One region of the Williamwhitmania taraxaci genome, then DNA from elsewhere that is predicted to be linked to it. Evidence: riboswitches for the same ligand, from Rfam matches in the RefSeq annotation. Region 1 holds a riboswitch; each other region holds the start of a gene.
The links. A riboswitch is a leader RNA that binds a small molecule or an ion and turns the genes downstream of it on or off. The one in region 1 is predicted to bind cobalamin.
Positions count from the first base shown of each region.

Region 2: linked by a shared signal. The riboswitch ahead of BLS65_RS06590 (TonB-dependent receptor plug domain-containing protein) and the one ahead of BLS65_RS10515 (TonB-dependent receptor plug domain-containing protein) in region 1 are both predicted to bind cobalamin.
Region 3: linked by a shared signal. The riboswitch ahead of BLS65_RS15075 (ABC transporter substrate-binding protein) and the one ahead of BLS65_RS10515 (TonB-dependent receptor plug domain-containing protein) in region 1 are both predicted to bind cobalamin.

Region 1 is NZ_FMYP01000037.1:6,900-10,180, reverse strand. Features, by position in the region: gene BLS65_RS10515 (TonB-dependent receptor plug domain-containing protein) at 1-2,003, opposite strand, end outside; cobalamin riboswitch at 2,094-2,302, opposite strand; gene BLS65_RS10510 (ABC transporter substrate-binding protein) at 2,619-3,281, opposite strand, start outside.
Region 2 is NZ_FMYP01000018.1:37,616-40,896, reverse strand. Features, by position in the region: gene BLS65_RS06595 (DUF5074 domain-containing protein) at 1-189, opposite strand, end outside; gene BLS65_RS06590 (TonB-dependent receptor plug domain-containing protein) at 212-2,110, opposite strand; cobalamin riboswitch at 2,224-2,422, opposite strand; gene BLS65_RS06585 (RelA/SpoT family protein) at 2,574-3,281, shown strand, end outside.
Region 3 is NZ_FMYP01000076.1:6,921-10,201, reverse strand. Features, by position in the region: gene BLS65_RS15080 (methyl-accepting chemotaxis protein) at 1-1,541, shown strand, start outside; cobalamin riboswitch at 1,637-1,820, shown strand; gene BLS65_RS15075 (ABC transporter substrate-binding protein) at 1,838-2,983, shown strand; gene BLS65_RS15070 (iron ABC transporter permease) at 2,980-3,281, shown strand, end outside.

The DNA of each region.
Region 1 (3,281 bases):
TAGCGATCCCAGTAGTTCCAGTTACGATCGAAACGGTCGCCTACGTAGCGGAAACTTAGGCTTGCATAGAGGTTTTTGCTATCATCGAAGGAAATACCAGTGCGAAGATTATCCATGGCCACGTTGAGCATCTTTCGGGTAGTTTGCCCAATGCCATACTCATCGGCTACCTCGTTGGCGGTAAACAGGTGGCTGTAAGAAGCCCACAGCTGCAAAGAGGAGTTCCATCCGGCCAGCTTACCAAAATCGAATGAGCCACTGCTCTCCAACCCTTGAATTGTATTTGAAGGGGCATTTTGATAGTTGACCCGAGCATCAATGGTATCGCCACTGGCTGTTAGTTCAAGGCTTGTAGCCGGAATAAACTTCTCAATAGAGTTGTTCTTGTAGGTAGTCCAGAAGTAGGATAGCTCAGCACTCCAAAGTCCGGCCTTATCGCCATAGGTAACGCCCAACTCGCGTGTAAGGCTCTCCATATTTTTAAGCTCCGCATTGCCTGCGTAAATTGTTACATGTTTCGGCTTTTTGGAAAACACCTCATTGTACCCTGCCACCGAGTAGATATCGGCGGGTGAAAAGCCATAGCCAACGGTTCCCTTAAGGTTTAATCCGGGGAGAACCTGATAGCGCAACCCGAGGCTGGGGCTAAAGAACTGGTTGTTCTCGCTTCGCTCCTTGTAGGTCATCAACTCGGTTTCGAAAACCTTATACTGAATGTTATCGAAACGAACTCCACCCAAGATAAATAGCTTATCGGCCACCAGGTTGATGTTGCCTTGAGCAAACACCCCGGTGGTAATAAAGGAATAGTTTGGCTTGTAGGGAGCCACTCGGGAGCCATCCTTTTTGAAGCGACGGGAATCGAAATTGCTTTGGTTGTTCTCCAGCCCGAAAAAGAAGGTATTACTCCCCATGGTTACCATGTCGGTAACCTGCACGCCCTTCCAAGCGGTTGTTTCGTTGTATGACTTATATGGGTGAATCAGCGCAGAAGGAACCCCTTCGTAAGTAGTCATGTTTTTAGCCAGCTGAAAACCATAAAAAACGCGCAGTGTAAGTGTATTGGTTGGCGCAAGTTTGCCTGTAAGCGAAATATCACTGCTCAGGCGCGATACGTCTTTTAGTCCAGGTTTGTTAGAGCCATCCTTTATATCGCCGGGATCCTCAACATCATCGGCAAAAACTCCATCTACGGAAAAATCGAGACGCCAATCGGAGGAGAGCTGCACGCCAATCCTTCCGCGGCTTCCATAGCGAGTATACTTGGTGTTGGGTCGAACATCGCCATCGCCACGGTCGTCGGTTTCGACCATAGTGGAGTCGCCCTTGGAAAAATAGCTGCTTATTTCGTCGAAACCAAGAGCATCGCGGAAGAGATTGTTCTTGCCAATTTTATAGTTCTTGTTTCGCTGATAGCGGTTTAGGCTGAAGTCGAAATCGACAGGGCCAGAAATGGTTCCGCCAACCTGAGCCGAAGCTTCGGTTTGTTGAAAAGAGCCATAACCAACCGTGCCCTTACCCTGCAATTTTCCGCTCGACTTGCGAGTGATGATGTTAACAACCCCACCCACTGCCTGTGGGCCGTATATGGCCGAGGCGGGACCCTTAATAATTTCGACCCTTTCCACTCCCGTAAGGTCGATCATGGCAAGGTTCGTGGAAGCCGATGGACGACCATCGATGAGCACCAGCACGCGCTGGTTGAGACCGCTTGTAGCCGGACGAAAACCACGAATACCAACACCTGAAAGCATACCTGGATATTGGATTACATCCAAGCCACCCTCCTTTTTCAGGATGTCGGAGATATCGGAGGTTCCAGCTCTTTCAATTTGTTCACGGGTAATAACTTCGACCTTTTGCGGGAGACGATCCCGAGCGATTTGCTTACGAAAAGATGATACGGTTACCTCCTGTATGGAGATAGTATCGGATAGCTGCTCTCCGCGAACGAATCCCGATGCAGCGACAATCATTACTATTATCTGAAAAAAACGTTTCATTTCTGTTGTCAGCGGTTAAGTTTATACAAACCATAGCCGAGTCCGACGAGCTAAATCACGATGGATCTACTCTTCACCCCGAAGACTATGCATACACAATGGATGTAGGCAGGTTTCCTGACTCATCTGCCGCAAGCGTTAGCTCGCGATTGCCTTGGCCTTCCCGTTCCGTGCACAGAACAGTGACCATACTAAGGCAACACCTCAGATTTACAGTAGCGGGGGCTGCTCCCGATTTCAACGAGATTCCCTTTTAAAGGATGGTTTACACCATCCTCACCTACATCGATACACTATAACTGAGACGCACAATTGTGCATCTTTACAATATGCTTTAAAATTCACATGCAGGCTAAGGCGGCGCAACATGGCCTTTTATTCTATTCAGCTGCGGTTCGCGCCGCCAATTGTTCGATTTCTCTTCACCGTGGGCTTGCATAGCATTAGTTCGATAAATCGACCCAATACGATGCCACCAACGGCTATTATATATCGCCCTTTCAGGGCTTAGAACGCATCAACAGCGCATCCTACTTTCAATCCTCCACTTACCCTCCATTCACTTACCCTCCATTCACTTACCCTCCATTCACTTTTCACTTTTCACACTTCTCCCTACTGCTCCATCCAATGGTAATACTTAGGCGTATGATTCAACTTCAGTTCGGGATGAGCCAAGGAGAGGATATCGGCTAGGATAACGTCAGGTTCGAGGAGCCCCTCCTCGTAGTAGTCGTTATCGTAGGTGTTGCAGAAGATGATTCGATGCTTCTTGAATGCGGCAAAGTCGGCAAAGCAAGGATTCTCCTCGGCCAATCTAGCGTAGTTAAACTTTCCTTGGTAATTCTCGTGCATCAGCCAGAGATCGGCTTTGGCGGCTTTGGCATACACCGATTCAAAGTCGAGGGGTTGTGAGCCAGACTCCTTCACATCGGCCCATAGGTAGGAAAGACCTGCATCGGACATAAAACGGGCGGCATAGCTTTGCCCGCTTGGCATATACCAAATCTCCTTAAACGGTTTTCCCGAGAATACCGTTGCTTTCACCGCTACGGTTCGGCTTATGGCAGCAAGCCTTTCGTAGCGGTGAGCAATGGTATCAAATATCGTGTTGGCCTCGGCCTCTTTTCCCACAAACAGAGCCATAAACTTAAGCCACTCAGCCCTTGCAAGCGGATGCTCCTCCATGTAGCTGCAATCGATAGCCAACGGAATCCCTGAGGCCTCTACTGCGCCATACTTATTATCCTTGAAGGGAGATACAAATAGCACATTAGG
Region 2 (3,281 bases), on a different contig from region 1:
AGAATCGCCTGCGGCATGGTAAATCGAGATGGAGGCATTTGCGCTACCAAAGTTTCCCTCGTTAGTTATTATCATTCCTTGGGTTAAGTCGAAAGGCAACTTGGGACCCGACGACTCATCCTTTTCACATGCAGAAAAGAGTAGCGATGCACCAACCAGCGCAATCGAAAAAATGTTTCTAATTTTCATAGTCTGTTGTTATTTAGGTTAATTATTTTCCAAAAGAGAGGACAATTCCCAACTGATAGGTACGCATTGGCATTCCATAGTTCTGCATTACCACATACTCCTCGTTCCACAAGTTATCAATGCGTGCAAATCCACGTATTTCATAACTGTTTAGTTTATAGTTTGTCTCTACCGAAAGGGAAGCAATCGAAAATGGATTTATCTGGCTAGAGTGGTCGGCAACGTCATAGCGCCTACCGGTGTAGCCTTGAGTATACTTTAGGCGAAGCCAATCAAAATCAATAAATGCTGAAAAACCATACTTATACTTTGGCACATAGGGCAGTTGCTTTCCTTCCGTTGCTTGAATAGCATCTTTTTCGTTGGTGGTGTAGGTAATAGCACCCGACAAATCGGCTCCAATAGTGAACCTTTCCAAGCGCTTCTTTAAGGTTAACGAACTCTCTACACCTCTAGACCAAACTTCGTTGTAGTTTTGAGGTCTCCAAGTTCCAGAAGAATTAGGAAGCCAAATAATCCAGTTGTCTACATTATTATTGAAAGCACTAATCTTTATTGATATAAGATTTCCATTTCCAGTGTAAACGTAATCGAGTCCAACTTCTTCTCCTAAACCATTTTCAGGCTTAAGGTTTGGATTCCCCCAACCATTTCCCCAGTAAAGGTCGTTGAAAGAGGGCACCCTGTAATTTCTAGAGACATTTGCACGCATGTATAGCCCAGTCATTAACCGAAACTGACCACCAACCGACCAGGTAATGGGTGTAGACTCTCCATCAATTATCTCCTCGCGCGCACCTGCAAAGGCTTCGATACCGCCATCCTCAGTTCTAAACCGATAACCCAGCGTGGCTGCTGGTCTTAACCGTTCCTTAGGTTCAGAATAATTGGTAGAACGAACGCGCTCATAGGCCGTATTTATACCTGCTTCAAGCACGTGGCTCTGCGACATTCGATAGATGAACTCTCCTTCCACCTGTCCGTTGGTTGAGTGGTGATTCGATCGCTCCACCGGAATATTCCGGTAAGCCTGCCAATCGTTGAAGAGAGCAGCCTTAATATTAAAATCATAGCTCGTTCTATTGGCGCGCCATTGCGATGTTGCCCGAAAAAAGCTGCTGTAATCATTCTGATTGCTCGATGCCGTGCTCATCATAGCTGGATAAGCGTTATAACCATCCTGCGCCCAAAGCGCCACAACAAGCCTGTCGGCTGGCGAAACGAGGAATGAGGCGGTTTCCATGATGCCTGCCTTACGATAGTTGGCATTGGTCTGGTTCACAATGGGCTTACCCATTTTAGTTGTGTTCCTAAACTCGTAGTTGTTTTGAGCCTCACTGTAAAATAGCCGCGATGAAATGGCAAACTTTTCGCCACCATAGGTATGCTTAATAGCGGAATACGACAACCCGTAGCTGCCCACCGACTGAAATAGCTCTCCGCTATTTCCATTGCCAAAGGCCAGCTGGTTATCGAGGTGGATTACGCCGCCTATGGCACCACTGCCAAAGAGTGCGCCGTTGCCACCTTGCTGCACGGCAATTTGATCGACAAAGAAAGTAGGGATATTGCCAAAGTTAACGCCGGAATTCATGCTACTTTGAAGGTTAACACCATTCCAAAGCACAGCGGTATGCGAGGCATTCAAACCCCGAAGAGAAATAGAAGAAGTGGCTCCAGGACCATAACTATTTACCACAAGGCCGGGCTGACTGGCAAGCATATCGGAAAGGAGCAAGCTCCGGCTTTGCTTAATATCTATGGGCGAAATTATTTTTACGGAGAGACCAGCAGAAAAGCGCTTCAACTTGGAGCTAATCACCACTTCTTTAAGGGTGATGGTATCCTCAATTGTGCTTGTCACAGGAGGGATATCGCTGGGGAGAGCTAAGACTCCAACAAGAAAAATACTCAACAACATGCGTTACAAATGATTAAAATCGTTTAAGATTCAATCATCTATAACCTGCGGAATAAAAAGAAAAAGCAAGAGAATGTAAACGAATTACACTGAGCCCTTTATCCGAAAGCTATAAATGCGAAATGTTATTGGCAGGTCTTCTGACTTACTCCCCCTTTGCTGGCCTTCCCGTCTTGAAACTAGCTCGACAGTGGCTTTTTTTGATAGCAAAAGGTTTTGATGGAGTTTACAGCAGCGGAAACTGTTCAGGATTTACACCCGATTCCCTCTTCGCTCCGCCAATGGCGGAGAACCAAAACTGCGACAAAAGTAAAATATTTTATTGGTTCCGAAATCGTTATAGCACATATTCTTCAGCATAAATCACTTTCCCTTATTGCCCAAACTGTTATCTTTTTCCAATCAAAAAGCCAATTGTTTTGTTGAAGATTTTATCTTTGCCTATATCTCACTTGCAAAACTAATGACGCCCGAAGAAAGACCCAGAGAGCACAAACAGGTTATTTACCGATTTAAAGCACTGCTTAAATCCGGCATGCATATCCTTGACAATAAGGACATTCAGCGCATAAAGGAGGCCTACAAATTGGCAGCGGAGGTCCACAAGGATATGCGTCGATCGTCGGGTGAGCCATACCTATTTCACCCTGTGGCCGTAGCTCGAATTGTGCTTGAGGAGATTGGTCTTGGGGCCACATCAGTGATTGCAGCGCTCCTTCACGACACCACACGGTTCGGTGGGCTTACCCTAGCCGAGATAGAGCAACGATTCGGCAAAGATGTTTCGGCCATTGTTGCCGGATTGAACCGTATTGCTGAGATTAACCATTCAAAGGATGCCGACCAAAGCGAGAATTACCGAAACCTGATCATCTCCATTTCGGAAGATATACGTGTAATCCTGATTAAGCTGGCCGACAGACTTGAAATTATGCGGTCGCTTAATCACTTTACAAAAGAACAACAGGCATCAAAAGCAAGAGAGACGTTTAACCTCTACGCCCCATTAGCCCATAAACTAGGTCTCTACAAGGTGAAGAGTGAGATGGAAGACCTCTCCATGAAGTTTACCGAAAACGAGGCTTACAAGAGCATAATAAAGAAACTTCGAAACACTACAGTAGCCCGTAATAAGTTTATTCGGGAGTTCATGGAACCTATCGAAGAGAAG
Region 3 (3,281 bases), on a different contig from region 1:
ACTATCCTATTTCAGTTAGAATTGCCATGCTACTCGCAATGGTTCTGATATTCGTATTAATCGTTTCTTCGGCGTTTTGGTATGGAATGAATACCATTCGTGATCTTGGAATCCAATCTACTGAAACACGAATGCTTGATGGACAACGGGATAAAATTAAGGTGGCTACGCACTCTGTTGCCTTGTTGTTGCAAAAGTCTATTAATCCGGCACTTTCACAAAGCAAGCAAGATTCTGTGCTCCGAAACTTGGTTGATCAAATTCGATTTGAGGCCGATGAGTCGGGCTACTTTTTCATTTACAGAGGAACGGTTAACGTTGCTCTTCCTACAAAGAAAGAGCGTGTGGGGAAAGACTTGGCTGCTACTGCTGACGTAAATGGAATCCTATTTGTAAAAGAACTATTCAGACAGGCTTCCAGCGGTGGCGGATTTGTTGAGTATGTCTTTCCTAAACCAGGAAAAGGCGATGTTGCAAAAATTAGTTACTCGGAGATGATTCCTGGCACTGAAACATGGATAGGAACAGGCGTTTACGTCGATAATGTGGATGATGCGCGACAAGAGATTCGACAGAGCATTCAGTCGTTTTCATCTCGACTTTTGATTGGAATTGGAATAGGGCTGGGTTTAGTTCTTGTGTTAGTCATCATTCCATCCAGTCTGGCTATTCGCAGGAGCATTACCAAACCAATAAATGAAGCGTTAAAATCAGTAGAAAAGGTTGCCCAAGGCGACTTGACAGTCGTTTTAAACGATAACTATAATGATGAAGTGGGGATGTTGAATCGATCCTTGATGAAAATGGTGGATCAGTTAAGGGGTATTGCTGAGCAGGTTAAGAGTTCCGCTGTCTTCTTGGCCTCAAATGGCGGCGAGTTAAAATCGGCCGTGGAGCAGATGGCTCAAGGGGCAAGCGAGCAAGCTTCAGGAACGGAAGAGGTTGCTGCTTCCATGGAGCAGATGGAAGCCAATATTCGACAGGCCTCCGATAATGCCAGTCAAACAGAAAAAATGGCTGTTCAAGCCGCATTGCAGGCAACAGAAAGTGGCGAAGCGGTGCAGCAAGCAGTAGAGGTAATGCGCAGTATTGCCGATAAAATTTCTGTAGTGGAGGATATTTCACGTCAAACTAATTTGCTTGCCCTTAATGCAGCCATTGAGGCAGCTAGGGCAGGTGAGCATGGCCGTGGTTTTGCTGCCGTGGCGCAAGAGGTTAAAAAACTTGCCGAACGCGCCCAAGCCGCTTCGGCCGAAATAAATGAACTTTCAAGAAAGAGCACCGAGGTTTCCGAAAAGGCTGGTTTAATCATTCAGGGCCTTGTACCGAATATTCAGCGTACTGCTAACTTAGTTCAGGAGATATCGGCTTCGGCCAAGGAGTTGTCGGTGGGAGCCGACGAGGTAAGCAAGTCGGTAAACCAATTCGATCAGGTAGCCCAACAAAATGCTTCCTCTTCGGAAGAGATAGCCGCTACTGCCGAAAATCTATCCAAACAAGCCGACAACCTCAATGAACTAACCCAATTCTTTAAGGTATAAGGGTTAATTGCAATTTCTATTAAATTACTTGTGCAACTATTCTTATGGTTAGGATAATTGTGTCTGTTAAATATTTTCTCAGTCACAAAAAAAGCGTTCCTTTGCAGTGCATTGGTAACCGCAAGGTTATAATAGGGAATCCCGTTAAATTCGGGGGCTGTACCCGCAGCTGTAAGTCTCAAATGCCTATTGTATTACGTCACTGTTTCGGTAAATCGATAATGGGAAGACACACTAGGAGAGACGAGCCAGAAGACCTGCCATTGTTTTAATACTTTCGGGAATAAAGGTGAATAATGAAAAAACAACTCTTTTTGATTGGGGCTATCGTCCTGCTGCTATCTTCGATTTTAACCTCCTGTGGGGGTAATTCCAATTCAAATACCGACTCTGGTTTCGTTGAAGTCCCGCTTAAATATGCTCGTCTTTTTAGAGTGTTCAAAAGCCATGATGTTACACGAATCGATTTGATAAACCCTTGGGATACCGCCGTTCTACTGAAACGATACTACCTCGTTCCCAAGGATGCTGCGTCAACTAACGTTCCAGTTGATGGGGAGGTTATCGATGTTCCACTCAAACGTATGGCTTGCGCATTTGCTACTGAGATATGCTATGCCGAGCAACTTGGACTTCTCGATGCCATTGTTGGCGTTTCGGAGAAGCAGTATATTACAAATAAATATATGCTTTCGCGAATCGAGAAAGGGTTTGTGTCCGAGATTGGCCCAGCGATGGCAGTGAACCTCGAACAGTTAATAAAGATTTCTCCCGATATTTTCTTCGTCTCTCCCTTTAAGGATAATAAGTATGGTCCGGTTGAGGCTTCTGGTGTTCCCCTCGGAATCGTTTCGGCCTACTTGGAGACACACCCGTTGGGCCGAGCCGAATGGGTCAAGTTTATGGCTCTCTTTTTTGGCAAGGAGCAAGAGGCCAATAAGAATTTCTCCGAGATTGAAGTCCGTTACAAAGCGTTGGTGGCGAAAGCAAAGGAGGCTACCTTGCTTCCTACCGTGTTTGCAAGTAAACCTTACCAAGGTATATGGTATGTGTCGCCGGGAAATAGCTATATGGCACAGCTCTTTGCCGATGCGGGAGCACGCTATCTATATGCCGATCGGAAAAGCCAAGGACCTATTCCCTTCGACTTCGAAACGGTGTATAAGCAAGCGGTTCATGCCGATTTTTGGGTTGTATTAGAGAATTACCAAGGGGTGTATTCCTATCAAACTATGAAGGATGAGTATGCATCTTATGCCGACTTTGATGCCTTTAAGGCCCGTAAGGTGGTCTTCTGCAATACCAATAACACCGCCTACTACGACGAGGGGCTGCTCAGACCGGATGTTCTGCTGTCGGATCTCTTAAAAGCGTTTCACCCCGAATTGATGGAGGGCTATAATCCCGTGTATTTTGATATATTGAAGCAAGAGAAGCCATGAAAACAGGAAGATTAGCACTACTCCTAATTCTTGGGATTTTTGTTCTTACGGCGCTAAATCTGAGTCTAGGATCGGTATCTATTCCATTGAAGTGGGTGTTTGCTGCGCTTACTGGAAATGAAGACACCCCTGTAGTATATGCGAATATACTAATGAAATCGAGGTTACCGCAAACTATAACCGCAGCGTTGGCTGGTGCAGGCCTTTCAATCGCTGGTCTTTTGATGCAAACCCTCTTTCGTAATCCATTGGCAGGTCCTTCGGTTTTGGGTATTAGTTCGGGGGCAAGCCTTGGAGT